2 linked regions of the Cupriavidus necator genome follow. The protein of the gene in region 1 interacts with the protein of each later gene in a pairwise test. Links are inferred from orthologs where the notes say so. Each region holds a gene or a part of one and is shown on either strand. Other genes may lie near its edges.

Evidence for each region.
Region 2: the proteins of ileS (region 1) and I6H87_RS26350 interact in binary tests that used the Escherichia coli proteins (3 or more experiments, as listed by UniProt). The link is inferred for Cupriavidus necator from one-to-one orthologs.

The regions. Positions count from the first base shown.
Region 1 is NZ_CP066018.1:2,263,874-2,267,675, reverse strand. The notes cover bases 198-3,686. They hold ileS (isoleucine--tRNA ligase), read left to right. Parts: upstream 198-591; coding sequence 592-3,486; downstream 3,487-3,686. Other genes in these bases: lspA (signal peptidase II), read left to right, coding at 3,486-3,686; I6H87_RS10615 (bifunctional riboflavin kinase/FAD synthetase), read left to right, coding at 198-467. Outside these bases: more of I6H87_RS10615, read left to right, coding at 1-197; more of lspA, read left to right, coding at 3,687-3,802. UniProt on the Escherichia coli protein: Catalyzes the attachment of isoleucine to tRNA(Ile). As IleRS can inadvertently accommodate and process structurally similar amino acids such as valine, to avoid such errors it has two additional distinct tRNA(Ile)-dependent editing activities.
Region 2 is NZ_CP066019.1:1,609,651-1,612,929, reverse strand. What follows is about bases 158-3,123. They hold I6H87_RS26350 (ABC transporter substrate-binding protein), read right to left. Parts: upstream 2,151-3,123; coding sequence 1,164-2,150; downstream 158-1,163. Other genes in these bases: I6H87_RS26345 (ABC transporter permease subunit), read right to left, coding at 2,176-3,123; zwf (glucose-6-phosphate dehydrogenase), read right to left, coding at 158-1,118. Outside these bases: more of zwf, read right to left, coding at 1-157; more of I6H87_RS26345, read right to left, coding at 3,124-3,198; I6H87_RS26340 (sugar ABC transporter ATP-binding protein), read right to left, coding at 3,278-3,279. UniProt on the Escherichia coli protein: Part of the ABC transporter complex RbsABC involved in ribose import. Binds ribose. Also serves as the primary chemoreceptor for chemotaxis.

The sequences.
Region 1 (3,802 bases):
AGCATGCCCGGCGCCTGCTCGGCCACGGCTATGCCATCAGTGGCCACGTGATCCACGGCCGCAAGCTGGGCCGCGACCTGGGCTTCCCGACGCTGAACCTGCGCATCTCGCACAAGCGGCCGGCAGTCAGCGGCATCTTCGTGGTGCAGGTGCACGGCATCGCCGACCAGCCCCTGCCGGGCGTGGCCAGCATCGGCGTGCGCCCCACCATCGAGGACGCCGGCCGGGTGCTGCTGGAAGTCCACCTGTTCGATTTCAAAGAGAACCTGTACGGCAAGCTGGTGCGGGTTGAATTCATGAAGAAGCTGCGCGACGAAGCGCGCTTCGACAACCTGGACGAGCTCACCGCCGCCATCGCCAAGGACAGCGCCGATGCGCGCGCCTTCTTCGGCCTGACCGCCCCGGGCGCGGCCGAAGGCAGCGGCGGGCGCGACTTCGCCACCTCCGCCACCGACCGAATTAGGTAGCGGCCGGCGCCCGCCCGCACGCCAGTGGCGCGGGCCCGGCACGCACGCCGCCGCCCCAGTCTTTCCGCGCGCCCGCCGGCCTGCCGCCGCCCGCGCGCCAACCCGAATTGCCCTGAGAATCGAAATGCCTGACGACAAACGCGCCAAGCCCGAGAAAAGCAAATATCCGGTCAACCTGCTCGACACGCCCTTCCCGATGCGTGGCGACCTGCCCAAGCGCGAGCCGCAGTGGGTCAAGCAGTGGCAGGACAAGCAGCTCTACAAGAAGATCCGCGCGGCCCGCAAGGGCGCGAAGAAGTTCGTGCTGCACGACGGCCCGCCGTATGCCAACGGCGACATCCATATCGGCCACGCCGTCAACAAGGTGCTCAAGGACATGATCATCAAGGCGCGCGGCCTGACCGGGCTGGACGCCGTCTACGTGCCGGGCTGGGACTGCCACGGCATGCCGATCGAGATCCAGATCGAGAAGAAATTCGGCAAGGGCCTGCCGGTGCAGGAGGTCCAGGCCAAGGCGCGCGCCTACGCCACCGAGCAGATCAAGCGCCAGATGATGGATTTCGAACGCCTGGGCGTGCTGGGCGACTGGGACCACCCCTACCTGACCATGAACTACAGCAACGAGGCGGATGAACTGCGCGCACTCGGCAAGATCATGGAGAAGGGCTATGTGTTCCGCGGCCTGAAGCCGGTGAACTGGTGTTTCGACTGCGGCTCGGCGCTGGCCGAGGCCGAGGTCGAATACAAGGACAAGGTCGACCTGTCGATCGACGTGGGCTTCCCGTTCGCGCAAGCCGACAAGCTGGCACACGCCTTCAAGGTGCCCTTCGAGCAGCTCGACGGCAAGCCCGGCTGGATCGTGATCTGGACCACCACGCCATGGACCATCCCGAGCAACCAGGCGCTGAACGTGCACCCGGAAGTGGAATACGCGCTGGTCGAGACCCCGCGCGGCTACCTGATCCTGGCCACCGAGCGCGTCGAGGAGCAGCTCAAGGTCTACGGCCTGGAAGGCAAGGTCGTGGCCACCACCACCGGCGCGGCATTGTCGGAAATCCGCTTCCACCACCCGCTGGCCAAGATGGACGCGGGCTATGACCGCCTGTCGCCGGTCTACCTGGGCGACTATGTCACCACCGACACCGGTTCGGGCATCGTGCACTCGGCGCCGGCCTACGGCGTGGAAGACTTCCAGTCGTGCAAGGCGCACGGCATGGCCGATTCCGACATCATCAGCCCGGTGATGGGCAACGGCGTCTATGCCGGCACGCTGCCGCTCTTTGGCGGGCTGTCGATCTGGGACGCCAACCCGAAGATCGTCGAGGTGCTGCAGGCCTCGGGCAACCTGTTCAACTCGCACAAGTACACCCACAGCTACATGCACTGCTGGCGCCACAAGACGCCGATCATCTACCGTGCCACCTCGCAGTGGTTCGCGGGCATGGACGTGGACCCGGCCGACGAGAACGGCAAGACCGGCCCCACCCTGCGCGAGACCGCGCTGGCCGGCATCGACGCCACCGAGTTCTTCCCGGCCTGGGGCAAGCAGCGCCTGCACAACATGATCGCCAACCGGCCGGACTGGACGCTGTCGCGCCAGCGCCAGTGGGGCGTGCCGATGGCCTTCTTCCTGCACAAGGAAACCGGAGCGCTGCACCCGCGCACGCCGCAGTTGCTGGAAGAAGTGGCCAGGCGCGTCGAGCAGCATGGCATCGAGGCCTGGCAGACGCTGGACCCGGCCGAGCTGCTGGGCGACGAGGCCAGCCAGTACGAGAAGAACCGCGACACGCTGGACGTGTGGTTCGACTCCGGCACCACGCACTGGTCCGTGATCCGCGGCTCGCACCGCGACGACCTGTACGATCCGTCCGCCGATGAAGCCGATGGCCGCCTCGCCGACCTGTACCTGGAAGGCTCGGACCAGCACCGCGGCTGGTTCCACTCGTCGCTGCTGACCGCGTCGATGCTGTACGGCAAGCCGCCCTACAAGGCGCTGCTGACGCACGGCTTCACCGTCGACGGCGAAGGCCGCAAGATGTCCAAGTCGATCGGCAACACCGTGTCGCCGCAGGACATCTCGAACAAGATGGGCGCCGAGATCATCCGCCTGTGGGTAGCCTCGACCGACTACTCCGGCGAGCTGTCGATCTCGGACGAGATCCTCAAGCGCGTGGTGGAAGGCTACCGCCGCATCCGCAACACGCTGCGCTTCCTGCTGTCCAACCTGTCCGACTACGACCACGCCAGGCACGCGCTGCCGGCGTCGGAATGGCTGGAGATCGACCGCTACGCCGTGGCACTGACCGCGCAGCTGCAAAAGGAAGTGCTGTCGCACTATGAGGCGTATGAATTCCACCCGGTGGTGTCCAAGCTGCAGACCTTCTGCTCCGAGGACCTGGGCGGGTTCTACCTCGATGTGCTGAAGGACCGCCTGTACACCACCGCGCCGGACTCCAAGGCCCGCCGCGCGGCGCAGAACGCGCTGTACCACATCACCCAGGCGATGCTGCACTGGATGGCGCCGTTCCTGTCGTTCACCGCCGAGGAAGCGTGGCAGATCTTCGCCCACGGCACCGAGCACACCGACACCATCTTCACCAGCACCTACTACGCGATACCGGAAGTCGACGATGGCGCCGACGATCTGCTGCAGAAGTGGCACACGCTGCGCGAAGTGCGCGCCGAGGTCACCAAGCAGCTGGAAGCGGTGCGCGTGGAAGGCGAGATCGGCTCGTCGCTGCAGGCCGAGCTGACCATCCAGGCCGGCGGCCCGGTGCTGGACGCGCTGCAGAGCCTGGGCGACGACCTGCGCTTCGTGCTGCTGACCTCATCGGCCAAGGTAACGCACGCGCCCGAGGCCGGCGACCTGCTGGTCACGGTGACCCCGTCGACCCATGCCAAGTGCGAGCGCTGCTGGCACTACCGCGCCGATGTCGGCCACAACCCGGACCATCCGACCCTCTGCGGGCGCTGCGACAGCAACCTGTTCGGCGCCGGTGAACACAGGAGCCATGCCTGATGGCATCGACCACGTCCCGTTCCGCGCGCCCGGCACGCCGCAACAACAAGGCCGCCAGCACCACCCCGCTGCTGTGGATGGCCTTCGCGCTGCTGGTGGTGGTGCTCGACCAGTTCTTCAAGATCGTCATCGTGCGCACCTTCACCTATGGTGAATCGCGCCCGGTGACCGGCTTCTTCAACCTGGTGCTGGTCTACAACAAGGGCGCGGCGTTCAGCTTCCTGGCCGATGCCGGCGGCTGGCAGCGCTGGTTCTTCACCGGGCTGGGCATCGTGGTGGGCGCGTTCATCGTGTGGCTGCTGTATCGCCACACCGG
Region 2 (3,279 bases), on another replicon or contig:
AGCGGGTGCGGGAACAGCGGGTAGGGCACGTCATGGAAATGGATTACGATCTCCGCCACGCGCGACTGCATGCGCTTGCCGGTACGCAGGTAGAACGGCACCCCGGCCCAGCGCCAGTTGGCGATCTCGGCGCGGATAGCGACGAAGGTCTCGGTGCGGCTGTCGGGCGCGATGCCGGGTTCACTGGCATAGCCGGGCACCGGGTCGCCGCCCGCGGCGCCACGGGAGTACTGGCCACGCACCACCTTTTCGGCCACGTCTTCCGGCCGGATCGGCCGCAGCGCCTTCAGGATCTTGAGCTTCTCATCGCGGATGGCGTCTTCCGACAGGCTCGTGGGCGGCTCCATCGCCACCATGCACAGCAGCTGCAGCAGGTGGTTCTGCACCATGTCGCGCAGCGCGCCGATGCCGTCATAGAAGTTGCCGCGGCGCTCCACGCCCAGCTCTTCGGCGATGGTGATCTGCACCTGGCGCACCCATTCGCGCCGCCACAGCGGCTCGAACAGCACGTTGCCAAAGCGCACCGCCATCAGGTTCTGCACCGACTCCTTGCCCAGGTAGTGGTCGATCCGGTAGATCTGGTCCTCGGCAAAGTGCCGCGCCACTTCCGCGTTGATGGCCTCGGACGAGGCCAGGTCGTGCCCGAGCGGTTTTTCCAGCACGATGCGGCTGCGCGGGCCGGTCAGGCCCACGCGCGCCAGTTGCTCGCAGATGGTGACGAACAGGTGCGGGGCCGTGGCCAGGTAGAACACCACCACTGGCGCCGCGCGCGCATTGACCAGCTCGGCCAGCGCGCCGAAGCCGGCATCGGCGTTGGCATCGACCTGCAGGTACACGATGCGGTCGAGAAAGCCCTGCCACGCTGCGGCCGCGGCGTTGCCGGCCAGCGCTGGCAGCACTTCGTCGTTTAGCATCGCCAGGTAGGCGTCATGCGACAGCGGCTGGCTGCCCAGTGCCAGGATGCGCCCGCGCGGATGCAGCGAACCGGCGGCGTGGGCATCGAACAGTGCCGGCAGCAGCTTGCGCCGCGCCAGGTCGCCGGTGGCGCCGAACAGTACGAAATCGAACTCTGGAGCAGGTTCAGGTGCCGGAGCGCCGGCAGGGGGGCTAGCCATCATGGAATCAGCAAATGGAAAAGAGGGTGGAAGGACCGGCCGTGCCGCTTACCGCGGCGCGGCCCAGCCCTTGTACTGGCCTACATTGGCACGCGTCACCAGCGTGGACGGCAGCAGCACGGTCGGGTTGGGCGGGCGCTGGCCATTCATCATGCCCACGCCCAGTTGCACAGCGGTGCGGGCAATGGCCCACGGGTCCTGGCTGGCCGAGGCCTGCACCAGCGTGTCGGCCTTCAATGCCGCCTCGATGTCAGGCGCGCCGTCGACCGAGGCAATCACGATGCCGCGGCGGTTGAGCTGGCGCGCGGCCAGGTCCGCGCCCACGGCCTGCGGGTCGTTGATGGTGAAGACCGCATCCACCTTGGGAAAGCGCGTCAGGTACAGCTGCATTACGTTCAGCCCGCCTTCGCGGGAGCCCTTGGCATCCTGGTCGTCGGACAGGATGCGGATATCGGGGTGGCGCGCCAGCACGGTCTTGCAGCCCTTGACCCGGTCCAGCACCGCCGATACGGGCGGGCCGTTCTGGATGATGACGTTGCCGCGGCCCTTGAGCCGGTCGGCGATAAAGCCGCAGGCGAGTTCGCCGGCCTGGGTGTTGTCGGTCTGCACGGTGGCATCGGCGCCGGCGGCGGCCACATCGACCGCCACCACCACGATGCCGGCCTTGCGCGCCTTGCGTACCGCCGGCTCGATGGCGCGGGCGTCGGCGGCGTTGATCAGGATCAGGTCGACGCCGGCGACGATAAAGCTGTCGATGTGCATGAACTGCTTGTTCAGGTCGTAGTCCGCCGACAGCACGGTGACCTTTGCCTTCGGGTTGGCCTGCAGGGCCGCGGCCTCGGCACCGCGGGCCAGTGCGACAAAATACGGGTTGCCCAGCGAACCCAGGGTCACGCCAACCTTCTTGAGCGGGCGCTGCACGGACTGGACATCTGAAGCCGGCGCGGTCTGCGCGGGCGCTTGTGCCAGGGCCGGCGCCGCGCACAGCGCTGCCAGCGCGCTCGCGGCAAGGGCTTTGAGGATGGGTTGGATCACGGTCTGTCTCCTGTGCGGCCGCAGCTCAGGTACGGGCCGAGCCCTTCTGGCGATAGCGGTCGAGCGCGACCGCGCCGATGATCACCAGGCCCTTGATGATGTATTGCCAGATATCCGACACGCCCAGCAGGATCAGCCCGTTGGACAGCACCGCGATGATCAGCGCACCCACCAGCGTGCCGGCAATCGATCCGACCCCGCCGACAAAGCTGGTGCCGCCCAGGATCACCGCGGCGATCGCATCCAGCTCATAGGACTGCCCCAGCTGCAGCCCGTTGGCCGCATACAGCCGCGACGCCGACATCACGCCGCCCAGCCCCGACAGCAGGCCCGACACCGCATAGACGAACAGAAGCACCACCCACACCTTGATGCCCGACAGGCGCGCCGCCTCGGCATTGCCGCCGACCGCGTAGATCTGCAGCCCCAGCACCGTGCGGCGCAGCACCAGCCACGACACCGCGACCACCGCAACGGCAATCACCACCAGCCAGGGGATGCCCAGCAGGTCGCCGTTGCCGATAAATGCGAACGGGATATCCGGGTTGTAGACCGTGCTGTCGTTGCCGACCAGCCGCGCCAGCCCGCGCACCGCGGTCAGGCTGCCCAGCGTCACGATGAACGGCGGCAGCTTCATGAAGGCGATCAGCGCACCGTTGACCAGTCCGAACAGCAATCCGCACAGCAGCGCTGCCGGCACGCTCAGCGCCGCCAGTTGCGGCATCAGCGAGACCAGCATCGCCACCACGGCCGACACCGACAGGATCGATCCCACCGACAGGTCGATGCCCCCGGTCAGGATCACGAATGTCATGCCCGCGGCCAGTACCAGGTTGATCGACGCCTGCTGGGCGATGATCGACAGGTTCTGCAGGCTGGCGAAGTTCTCGGTCAGCAGCGTGAAGCCAAAGCAGAGCAGCACCAGCACCGGCAGCATGCCGAGCGCGCGCAGGCGTTCCTGCGTGGTGGCGCGGCCGGTGGCGTGGCCCACCGGCGTGGCAGCCTGGGCGGTGACGCCATGGGCCGTGGATGAGAGGGGATTGCGCATATGTGTCTCCTGATGCTGCGAGGCGGGATGCCGCCCCGGTGCGGCCGTTCTTTGCCGGCCTGTACGGGAATTCAGCGGTTC